DNA from 2 places in the Bacillus sp. MC1252 genome. Region 2 is predicted to be linked to the other one. Evidence: riboswitches for the same ligand, from Rfam matches in the RefSeq annotation. Region 2 holds a riboswitch; the other holds the start of a gene.
What was found. A riboswitch is a leader RNA that binds a small molecule or an ion and turns the genes downstream of it on or off. The one in region 2 is predicted to bind glycine.

Region 1 (5,783 bases), 1.4 Mb from region 2:
CAACGTGATAAATATACTCCTGCGCTTTAAATGTGTCAAGTTTATGACTTTGTGATGTAAAAAAAGAAAAATGAAATAAAGAAATAGTTGACTTGATCAATAAAAAAAGAGAATTGCTGCACGCAATTCTCCCTTTCATGATGATGTAGAGGTTTCTCTAATATGAAGTTGAGGCTTTAGGATCAATCGCTGCAGCTCTTCATCCTGCTCGTTCATTTTATGATATAAAAGGTTCGCTGCTTTTACTCCGATGGATCGTGGGAATGATGAGACAGTGGTGAGCGGCGGGTGATACATCTCAGCTTCAGGGATGTTATCGAATCCAACAACATCGATGTCTTCACCAGGCTTGATGTCACGTGCTGTCAGTTCCTGAATGACCCCAAACGCGACTAAGTCACTAAAGCAAAAAATAGCAGTAGGAGGCTCGGGCTGGTCGATGACTTGGGTAAGGGCTTCTTTCCCGCCTTCACGGGTAGGTTCCATATCGATAATAAGAGATTCATCAATCGTCAGGTTTGCCTCATCATGGGCTCTTTTGAAACCTTTCATGCGTTCAATCCAAGTCGATGAGGACTTGATGCCGCCTAAAAAGGCAATACGTCGATGTCCTTTTTGAAGAAGGTGATGTACCGCCATCCAAGCGCCTTGTTCATAATCAGCGCCGACATAGTCACAATGCACTTCCGCTAATTCACGGTTTGCTAGTACTTTTGGGGTGCGAATTTGATTTAACTGTTTGACCGTCCTAGTAGAGCTTTTCGAAGCTGGGTTTAAAATAATCCCGCCAACTCGGTGCTCTACCATTGTGGAAATGAGCCGTTCCTGCTTATCGACACTGTCAAAGGTTGTACCGAGTAAAACGGTATAGCCAAGTGATTCAAGTGTGGTTTGCACGCCGATTAAAAACTCAGAAATAAAGGTGTTTGAAATGTCCGTGACGATAACACCCACAATATTGGAGCTTTTTGACCGCATGTTTGCAGCGACGCGGTCGTACACGTATCCTAAATCCTCCATGGATTGCAGTACTTTTGTTCGAGTGGCTTCAGAGATTCTAGGATTGTTTCGAACAACGAGTGAGGCCGTTGAAGTCGAGACACCGGCATGCCGGGCGACTTCCTGTAATGTGACACGCTGTTTGTTCAATTTTTTCATTTGTCTTCACCAACTTCAATGGATTGCCTAACTTTGGTTCATAGTCAAGATGGATTTCTCCATCAAACGAGCCGAACATCTTTTGATTTATTATACCTTATCAGGGGGTGTTGATGAAGTGAAGTCATATTGCATCAGGTAGAGAAGGGATAAAATCTTAAAAGATTACCATTGACAGCTTTCTTCTAGAGGCGTAAAATATAAAATTATTCAGAAATAGCAACATTTTAAGTAAATAACGAAGGCTATGATTGCTGTGGGTCACACTATGGCAGGAGCAGCTTCTGGAGAGACCGCATGTATGTGCGGCGCCGAAGGGTTCACAATCTCAGGCAAAAGGACAGAAGAGTACGAAATATTGTATTTGTGATGCATGGATGATGCCATGTATTGCTTTTCTCTATTTTGCTATTCTTTTATGACCATGAGATTGGAGCGCATCCAATCTCTTTTTTTATGGACTTTTTGAAGGTTCATTATTTTAGTATAGGATCGTGTCGGAGGAGGGCGTTGACATTGGCACAACAAGAATTAAAACGAGATTTATCAAACCGTCATGTTCAATTAATTGCAATAGGCGGAACCATCGGAACAGGGCTGTTTTTAGGCTCTGGAAAGGCCATTCAATTGGCAGGTCCGTCGATTATTTTTGCTTATTTAATTGTCGGAATGGCCATCTTTTTTGTCATGAGGGCACTTGGAGAATTGCTCTTATCGAAGACAGGCTATCAGTCATTAACCGATATTGCAGAGGACTATCTTGGCCCATGGGCTTCCTTTGTAACTGGCTGGACGTATTGGTTTTGCTGGATTATGACAGCGATGGCTGATGTCATTGCGGTCGGGGTGTATGTGCAGTATTGGTTTGACATTCCGCAATGGATTCCTGCAATCATTTGTTTGTTGATTTTACTAGGGTTTAATTTATTAACAGTGAAGCTTTTTGGAGAAATGGAATTTTGGTTTGCACTGATTAAAGTCATTACGATTCTACTGCTAATTGGCGTTGGGGTTGTTCTTTTAATCATTGGTTTTCAAACAGATGCCGGGCCTGTGACGGTCACGAACCTTTGGTCACATGGCGGGGTATTTCCAAATGGTGTCACAGGCTTCTTATTGTCATTCCAGATGGTGATTTTTGCGTATGTGGGAGTGGAACTTGTTGGCGTGTCCGCAGCAGAAACGGCGAATCCACAAAAAAACATTCCGTCTGCGATTAATAAAATTCCATTAAGAATTCTATTTTTCTATGTGGGTGCGATCTTTGTTTTATTATGTATCAACCCATGGACCGAGCTCAGTGCATCAGAAAGTCCTTTTGTGAAAACCTTTGGACTGCTTGGTATACCAGTAGCAGCGGGGCTCATTAATTTTGTTGTCCTGACTTCTGCGGCTTCCGCTTGTAATAGCGGCATGTTCTCGACGAGCCGTATTTTGTATAATCTCAGTCATCAAAAACAGGGACCATCTTCCTTTGGCCGTCTGAATAAACACGCTGTCCCAAGCAATGCACTATTTGTTTCAACGATCGTGGTATCTGTCGGGGCTCTTTTAAGCAAGCTGATTCCTGAACAAGCCTTTGGCATTGTGACAACAATCAGTGCCATTTGTTTCATTTGGGTATGGAGTATTATTTTAATATGTCACCTGAAATATAAAAAAACACGTCCTGAACTGCATGCAGCATCTACCTTTAAAGCGCCATTCACACCTTTTGTGAATATTTGTGTTCTTGTGCTTTTTGCCGCCATTCTCGTGATCATGCTCTTCGCTGACGCAACACGTCCAGCGCTGTTATTGACACCGGTATGGTTCGGATTTCTATTTTTGGTTTATGCACGAAAGAAACGCCGTGCTGCATAATGGATGAAAAAAAGCACAGCCTTTTCATAGCGCTGTGCTTTTTACCATTTAACGATTTCTAATCTTCAACATGTAATTTGCATTCAGAATGATCAAAACAAGTCCTATGATCATGATCGAGAAGAGCTGAGAGTGATTCGCTCCAAGGGAATATACAATGAGAATAAACATGGCACCGATCAATAACATATTCATCATTTGGTAGGTGTGAAACAGCCCTCCCAGCATCACATGCTTTTCACCTTCGTCAGAAATGGCGAGCAGCTTTTTGCTATAATCTTTGTCGGATGGGCTTGGTAGATTGCGATTAGGATAGACGAGTTTTAGAACCGATATCGCAGCATAAGAACTGATAATGGTGATCGTAAATAAAGCGACATTGACAAGAATAAGCCAGAGTGGCTGCTCGGTCACGATGGCCATACCGATTGCAATAATGGATAAAATGGTACTCACCGTATTGGCTAACGACAAATCAGTAAAGGTTCGATACTGTTTTACTTCCAGTTCATCCTCCTCATCACCAGATACAGAAAGTGATACTCTTTTCTTCATACGTGAAATTCCTGAAAAACAATAAATGATCAATAGAATCGTCAATCCAGTGATGACAAGAGTCGTTTCGAATGCAATATCAAGAAGTGTCATTTCAAATTCGGCCGCCAGCAAACAGTAAGCACCGAGAAAGCCAAGGAGAGCACCTAAGAGCATCTTGTATACAGTTTTCATGTGAGTTCATCCTCCTCGAATAGAAAAATACGTTCAATGGGTTCCTGAAAAATACGTGAAAGCTTAACAGCGAGCAAGAGCGACGGCATTAATTCGTCGCGTTCCATTAAGCTGATGGTCTGACGAGAAACCTTTGCACGCTTTGCAAGTTCAGTTTGGTTCAATCCATCACGTGCACGAAGCTCTTTTAGCCGATTTTTCATTCCGTCACCTCAATTTTGATCGAAATCTTTCCTTGATTGTAAAGCATTATATTCATTTTGACAAGTTTAGTTGTCAAAATGATAAAAATAATTGTCAGAAAGATCATCTTTATTCAAAAGGTGAACAATGATACGCTAAAGGAAAGAGAAACAGAAAACAGGTGATGTCCTTGTTCATTGATCAATTAAAGAATGACTTACATCAATCACAACCGTTGTTTATTGGAGAAGAGACAGCGTTCAAAGCGGCGATCCTTGTTCCTTTGGTGCAAGTAAACGGGGAATGGCATATTTTATTTGAGGTGCGATCGCTGACCATGAGAAAACAGCCTGGTGATATTAGCTTCCCTGGAGGCAAACTCGACGGCGGTGAAACAGCACAAGAAGCTGCACTGCGAGAAACACATGAAGAGCTGGGCATTCCGCCTGAATCAGTCGAGATCCTTGGGCAGCTCAGTCCTTACATTGCTTCTCCATCCTTCGTGGTCTATCCGTATGTCGGCATCATTGATGAGCAAAAGGTAAAGCACTCCTTTAATCAAGAGGAAGTGGAGGAGACCTTTACCATACCTTTATCATGGCTCAGCCAATATGAGCCGTACCTACATCATGTGTCTGTTCAGCCAACACCAGCTGAGGATTTCCCCTATGAAAAAATCATGAATGGCGAGAAGTACCGCTGGGGGAGCCGTTCGATTGAGGAATGGTTTTATGATTATGAAAAATACACCATTTGGGGATTAACAGCCCGCATATTAAAGCATTTTGTGACCGTTGCAAAAAGAAATTCCTAGAGAATCGCTCTCTAGGAATTTGTTGTATCCAGCCGTTCTTCCGCTGTTTGTTTTCCTTTACCAATTGGAATAGAAGCTCTCGCTTGACTCAGTCCGTAGGAAGGCATGTTCACGTAGACAGATTCATATGATCCGGCTTGAACTTGATACGTTTCATGATAAATGCCCACTGCGTCATTGGTCCGTGCTCTTTGATTAAAGGCCTTCCAAGCCGCCAAATGCTTTTCCATCTTGGCATAGGCAAGAAGGTCATCTGTTGACTTCCAATATTGGATCATCGCTGTAGTGCGTAAACCGAAGTAATTCTCTGTCCCGAGGAAACCAAGCTCGTCTTGATGGGTATACAGTTCTTTGATCATGCCAGGCATCGCCATGAACACAGGCAGCCATTGATGGATCGCCCAGCGTTTGTTGATCCTCATTCCGATGATGAACACAACAATCGAGTCAGAATGGTCCGTTGTAAATCTGCCAGCACGTATGTCGTTTTTCATTCGTTCACCCCTCTTTCTTCATCTGTTCACATGTTTCCACGCACCAATCAATTCCTGCTTGAGCCACTTTCTTTCCATAATCTAAAGTAAACAGCCAGTACTTCGCATCAGCTTCATCTGGATAAAGCTCCTTGATGTTTTGTTCAATCGAAACGTATGTCTCATAACGGATACGGAGCCCCCTCTCATAATCCTGTAGAAGCACCAGCTTTTTCTCAAATGAAAGATATTGTCCAAAAAATAACTTTAATAACACTTCATTTCGTTCTGCTGGTAACTGATCGAGCGGCTGCGCCAGCCATTGCCTTAACGTATCCAGTCCTTTTTCAGTCAGATGATATTCCCGCTTGTCTGAACGGCCGGATGTAGAAGCAGGTGAAACCTCAGCAAGTCCTTCCTCGACTATAAACTTTAAAGCAGGATAAATTTGTCCATAACTAATTTTCCAAAAATGATGCAAGCTCTTATCAATTAATTGCTTCACTTCGTACCCTGACTTGCAATCTGTCGTTAAAATACCTAAAATCGCATACGTCGTATCA
Region 2 (5,783 bases):
TTTGCAATTTGAATCATCGCTTCAATGAATGCATCAAGTGTTTCTTTTGATTCTGTTTCAGTTGGTTCAATCATGATACATTCCTCTACATTCAGCGGGAAGTAGATCGTTGGCGGATGATAGCCAAAATCAAGTAATCGTTTGGCAATATCAAGTGTCCTCACACCTAGTTTCTTCTGACGTTTACCTGAAAGGACAAATTCATGCTTACAGTGACGATCAAATGGTAAATCGTAATGAGCACATAAGCGGCGCATCATATAGTTCGCATTTAACACAGCATTATCTGTTACAGCCTTTAAGCCGTCTGGACCCATTGAGCGGATGTACGCATATGCCCTGACGTTAATGCCAAAGTTGCCATAGAACGGCTTGACGCGTCCAATTGATTGTGGACAATCATCATCAAAATAAAAACGACCTTCCTTCTTCACAAGTACTGGCTTTGGCAAGTACGGAATCAAATCCTTTTTCACTCCAACTGGACCTGAACCAGGACCTCCGCCTCCGTGTGGACCTGTAAAGGTTTTATGAAGATTTAAGTGAACCACATCAAATCCCATATCCCCTGGTCTTGCTCTGCTTAAAACAGCATTCAAATTCGCTCCGTCATAATAAAGCTTACCGCCAGCTCCGTGAACGATTTCAGCCATTTCTAAAATGTTTTCTTCAAAAAGGCCGAGTGTATTCGGGTTTGTCAGCATAAGAGCCGCTGTTTCTTCATTCACAACACGGCGTAAATCCTCTAAATCAACAAGCCCATTTTCATCAGATGCAACGGTAATCGTTTCAAACCCAGCCACTGTCGCAGATGCCGGATTCGTTCCATGAGCAGAATCCGGCACGATGACTTTTGTTCGCTTATGATCTCCTCTTGCTTCATGGTACGCACGAATCATCATGAGCCCCGTCCATTCGCCATGTGCACCTGCCGCAGGCTGTAATGTCACTGCGTCCATTCCTGTGATTTCTTCAAGATGGTCGCCTAGGTCATAAAGTAATTCTAATGCTCCTTGCACAGTGTCTGCTTCTTGAAGTGGATGAATTTGAGAGAAGCCTGCAAGGCGTGCAACCTTTTCGTTAATCTTTGGGTTATATTTCATCGTACAAGAGCCAAGAGGGTAAAATCCTGAATCAACTCCATGATTACGTCTTGATAGTGCCGTATAATGACGCATGATATCAAGCTCAGATACTTCCGGAAGCTCAGCATCCTCATGACGAATGTACGTTTCATCAAATAAAGCCGGGAGCTCCTGTTCAGGTACATCTAAATCAGGCAGGCTATAACCAATTCTTCCTTCTTTGGATAATTCAAAAATAAGCGGCTGATCTTGTTTATTCATGGCGATCCCCCAATTCCTTGATGAACGTATCGATTTCTTCTTTTGTTCTTAGCTCTGTCACGGCTACAAGCATGTGCTGCTGAAGCTCTGGGTAGTCTATCCCTAAGTCATAGCCGCCGATGATCCCTTTTTCAAGCAATCGTTTATTGACTTCTTTCACAGGCTCATTTAACTTGATCACAAATTCATTAAAATGGGCTCCTTCTACATCAGCCTGAAGCCCATGTTTTTCCGCCTGCGTCTTGGCATAATGGGCTTTTTGCACGTTTTGATAGGCGATTTCTTTTATGCCTGTCTTTCCAAGTGCCGTCATCGCAACAGAAGCGGCTAACGCATTTAATGCCTGATTCGAACAAATATTTGACGTCGCTTTGTCTCTTCGAATGTGCTGTTCACGCGCTTGAAGGGTCAGCACAAACCCACGAACACCATTTTCGTCTTCTGTCTGCCCGACTAAACGCCCTGGAACTTTTCGCATTAATTTTTTCGTCACGGCAAAATACCCGCAATGAGGTCCGCCAAATGCAGCCGGAATGCCAAACGGCTGTGCATCACCAACAACAATATCTGCCCCCAGTTTTCCTGGCGGCGTCAGTAAACCGAGTGCAAGCGGATTACTTGAGACAATGAACAGGCTCTTTCCTTTATGTGCAATCGGTTCAATCTCTTTTAACGGTTCGACTACACCGAAAAAGTTTGGATATTGTACAAGAACAGCTGCTGTTTCGTCGCAGACGGCCTCTTCTAATGCCGCTACATCCGTCTGCCCTTTTCGCGCAGGTACCTCAACTACTTCAATATGCTGTCCTTTGGCATATGTTTTCAGCACTGCTCTTGATTCAGGGTGAACCGATTCAGAGACAACAATTTTCTTTTTCTTTGTATGTCCTGCAGCCAGCATCGCCGCTTCAGCTAATGCGGTTCCGCCATCATACATCGAGGAGTTGGCAAGATCCATGCCGGTCAGCTCAGCGATCATCGTTTGAAACTCAAAGATGGCTTGCAATTCACCTTGTGAAATCTCGGGCTGATAAGGTGTATACGCTGTATAAAATTCAGAGCGTGAGATGACGTGATCGACAATGACAGGCTGATAATGATCATACACACCAGCACCAAGAAACGATGAATAGGAAACAGTATCCTTATTCTTTGCAGCTAAGCGAGATAATTCCCGCACAAGCTCTGTTTCAGATGCGGCTTCTTTGATGTTGTATGCCCCTTTGAATCGTACTTTCTCTGGGATATCTGAAAAAAGCTCATCAATCGACTGAACGCCGATGACATCCAGCATTTCTTTTTGATCTTGCTCTGTTTGCGGCAAATACCTGTGCTTCATCCTCTATTCCCCCTCGTTATTTGGCTCTTTTATAAAATGGTGTGGCGACGATTTTGGCTTTTAGACGTTTTTTACGAACTTGTACTTCCACCTCTGCCTGAAGCTGCGCCTCTGATGTTTCGATCAAAGCAAGCCCGATATTTTTCTTTAACGTTGGAGATTGTGTACCCGTTGTGACAATTCCAATCTGCTTCTCTCCTGAAAAGACCGGATAGTCTGTACGCGGAATCCCTTTATCAATCATTTCAATGCCGACAAGCTTCCGCTTCGCTCCTTCTTCTTTTTGCTTTTTGAGCGCTTCTTTCCCAATAAAATTAGCTTCTTTATCCATTTTCACAGCAAAACCAATCCCGCCCTCTAATGGGGAAATATCCTTTGTGAGCTCCTGACCATAAAGCGGAAGTCTTGCTTCAAATCTCAAGGTGTCACGTGCACCGAGCCCGCACGGCATTAACCCTTTAGGCTGGCCCGCTTTTAATAAAGCCGACCAAATGTGAACGGCATCTTCTGACTGGCAGTAGATTTCAAAGCCGTCTTCTCCTGTGTAGCCAGTTCTTGAAACAAGCACCTCTTTTTGAGCGACCTCAGCTTGTGATAAAAACGTAAATGGCTTGAGAGATGTCACCTCTTCGTCCGCCACATCCTTGATGATGTCAGCAGCAAGAGGTCCTTGAAGTGCTAGCAAGGCGATTTGATCAGAGACGTTTTTGATCAATACGTCATCTTCACCTTGATGCTTGAGCAGCCAATCCACATCTTTTTCGATATTTGATGCATTAATGACAAGCAAATAGTTGTTCTTTTCTTTTTGATAGACGAGCAGGTCATCCACAGTCCCGCCATCTTCATAACACATGGCTGTATATAGTGCCTTACCATCCGTCAGCTTAGACAGATCATTGGTTAATAGCTTTTGTAAAAAAGGAAGGGCATCTTGACCTTTGACTTCCACCTCACCCATGTGAGACACATCAAAAAGCCCTGCTTTTGTTCGAACAGCTTCATGTTCTTCTTTAATGGAAGAAAATTGGACAGGTAATTCCCAGCCCCCGAAGTCAATGGTTTTTGCGCCAAACGTTTCATACGCATGAAAAAGCGGTGTTCGTTTCAACATCAATCGTTTCCCCCTTTTTTCTTACAGTGCAGATCACAAGCTGAATTTTCAGAAAAAAATCACAGCAAAAAAGGACAGAGAGCTCCCTTTTTATCAAAAAGAAGTCTCTGTCCTTGCACCTGAAAGTTTACAGCACAACATCATTGTGCGTTTTCCCCTTTGGTGGTTTGCTAAAAAAACAATGAGCAAACACTCTCCAGAGTTGCGTCCGGTAAGAGTACTTTTGCCTGAGAGATTCACTGAATCAATTCAGCTTGCTCCTTCGGCGCCTGCCAGTGCAAAATAACCGACAAGTCTCTCCCCATACCATCATCCGCTCATATTCTTCACATTTATTGGACATACTATCAAAATGGGTGACTTATTTTCTAGATCACTTACCAACATCCTACCATTAGAAATGGATCAAGAGCAACAGAAAAATCATTAACATTTTTAAAATAAATGTTCAATATCGTTCGCTTTTATTGAAATATATAGTCTTTTAAAGATCTCTCAAAAAATGAAGCGTTTAAAAACAGAACGATTTTATTATAAACCGACTAGGAAGGCAGGCGATGACCATTGAATATTCAAACGATTTTTGATCAGGAATGGGTAAGTGAATTTCAGCAGCGGCTTTCAGCAGACGGTCCCTGGGCGAACTGGGATATGTACCGATTAGCGACGCAGGTTCAGAAAGTCACGGCGATTGATTCATTCGAGGGTTTGCAAGCTCCTACGCACCTACCTGACTTCACTCCTTTAAAGCACCAGCTCGAAGTAGCCAGAAGAGTCGTAGAAGAGATGAACGGGAAAGCCATTCTAGCAGATGAAGTGGGACTTGGGAAAACTGTAGAAGCAGGGCTCATTATCAAAGAATACATGATTCGTGGACTTGCCAAAAAAATTCTCATTCTCGTCCCCGCCTCCCTTGTGTCTCAATGGGTGCAGGAGCTGCGGACGAAATTTTACATTGATGCTGTCGAACAAAAAAAAAGCTATGTGTGGGAGCAGTGTGACGTCGTAGTTTCCTCAATTGATACAGCCAAAAGACAGCCGCATCGAGACACGATTTTATCTATCGCCTACGATATGGTCATTATTGATGAAGCACACAAACTGAAAAACAATAAAACGAAAAACTATGAATTTGTGAGAAATCTAAATAAGAAGTTCTGCCTCCTGCTTACAGCTACGCCTATTCAAAACCGAATCGGAGAAATTTTCAATCTCGTTTCCCTTCTGAAGCCAGGCCATCTTGGGAATGAACATCAGTTTAAAGATGTTTTTGCCAAAAAGGACTTGCAGCTTGAAGATCATGATCGATTGAAACAGCTAATCAATAAAGTGATGATTCGTAACCGAAGAGAAGACACTGGCATCGAGTGGTCAAAACGGCATGTTAAGACGATTTCCATTCATTTCTCTCCGACAGAGCAAGCGTTATATGATGAAATCTGCAAGCTGAAAGAGAATCCAGCTTATACAAAGCACATGTTTTCAATCATGACCTTGGAACGGGAATGCTGCTCAAGCCGCGAGGCGGTCTATATGACGATTAAAAAAATGCAGGAAGAAGAAAAACACATTTTAGGATCTTCTGCCATTGCGCAAATCATGGAGAAAATCAACCAAGTCGAGCAAAATTCAAAGGCGCTGGAAGTCGTCAAACTCATTCAGCAGTTAAATGAGAAAGTGATTATTTTCACTGAATATCGTGCGACACAAATTTATTTACAATGGTTTCTTCAGCAAAACGGCATTAGCTCGGTTCCTTTTCGAGGCGGCTTTAAGCGGAGCAAAAAAGACTGGATGAAAGATTTATTTAGAGAACGGGCTCAAGTATTAATTGCTACAGAAGCCGGCGGCGAAGGGATTAACCTTCAGTTTTGTAACCAGATCATCAACTACGACCTTCCGTGGAATCCGATGCGTCTAGAACAGAGAATTGGACGTATCCACCGCCTTGGCCAAGAGCGGGATGTCCACATTTACAATATGG

Region 1: another riboswitch for glycine. It lies ahead of ACYH0L_RS18405 (amino acid permease); the one in region 2 lies ahead of gcvT (glycine cleavage system aminomethyltransferase GcvT).

The regions. Positions count from the first base shown of each region.
Region 1 is NZ_CM166369.1:3,572,181-3,577,963, reverse strand. It holds gene ACYH0L_RS18410 (LacI family DNA-binding transcriptional regulator) at 136-1,158, opposite strand; glycine riboswitch at 1,433-1,512, shown strand; gene ACYH0L_RS18405 (amino acid permease) at 1,675-3,021, shown strand; gene ACYH0L_RS18400 (DUF3169 family protein) at 3,070-3,750, opposite strand; gene ACYH0L_RS18395 (helix-turn-helix transcriptional regulator) at 3,747-3,953, opposite strand; gene ACYH0L_RS18390 (NUDIX hydrolase) at 4,124-4,747, shown strand; gene ACYH0L_RS18385 (DUF4188 domain-containing protein) at 4,759-5,241, opposite strand; gene ACYH0L_RS18380 (PadR family transcriptional regulator) at 5,246-5,783, opposite strand, start outside.
Region 2 is NZ_CM166369.1:2,181,512-2,187,294, forward strand. It holds gene gcvPB (aminomethyl-transferring glycine dehydrogenase subunit GcvPB) at 1-1,346, opposite strand, end outside; gene gcvPA (aminomethyl-transferring glycine dehydrogenase subunit GcvPA) at 1,339-2,685, opposite strand; gene gcvT (glycine cleavage system aminomethyltransferase GcvT) at 2,702-3,799, opposite strand; glycine riboswitch at 3,905-4,001, opposite strand; glycine riboswitch at 4,005-4,112, opposite strand; gene ACYH0L_RS11085 (DEAD/DEAH box helicase) at 4,364-5,783, shown strand, end outside.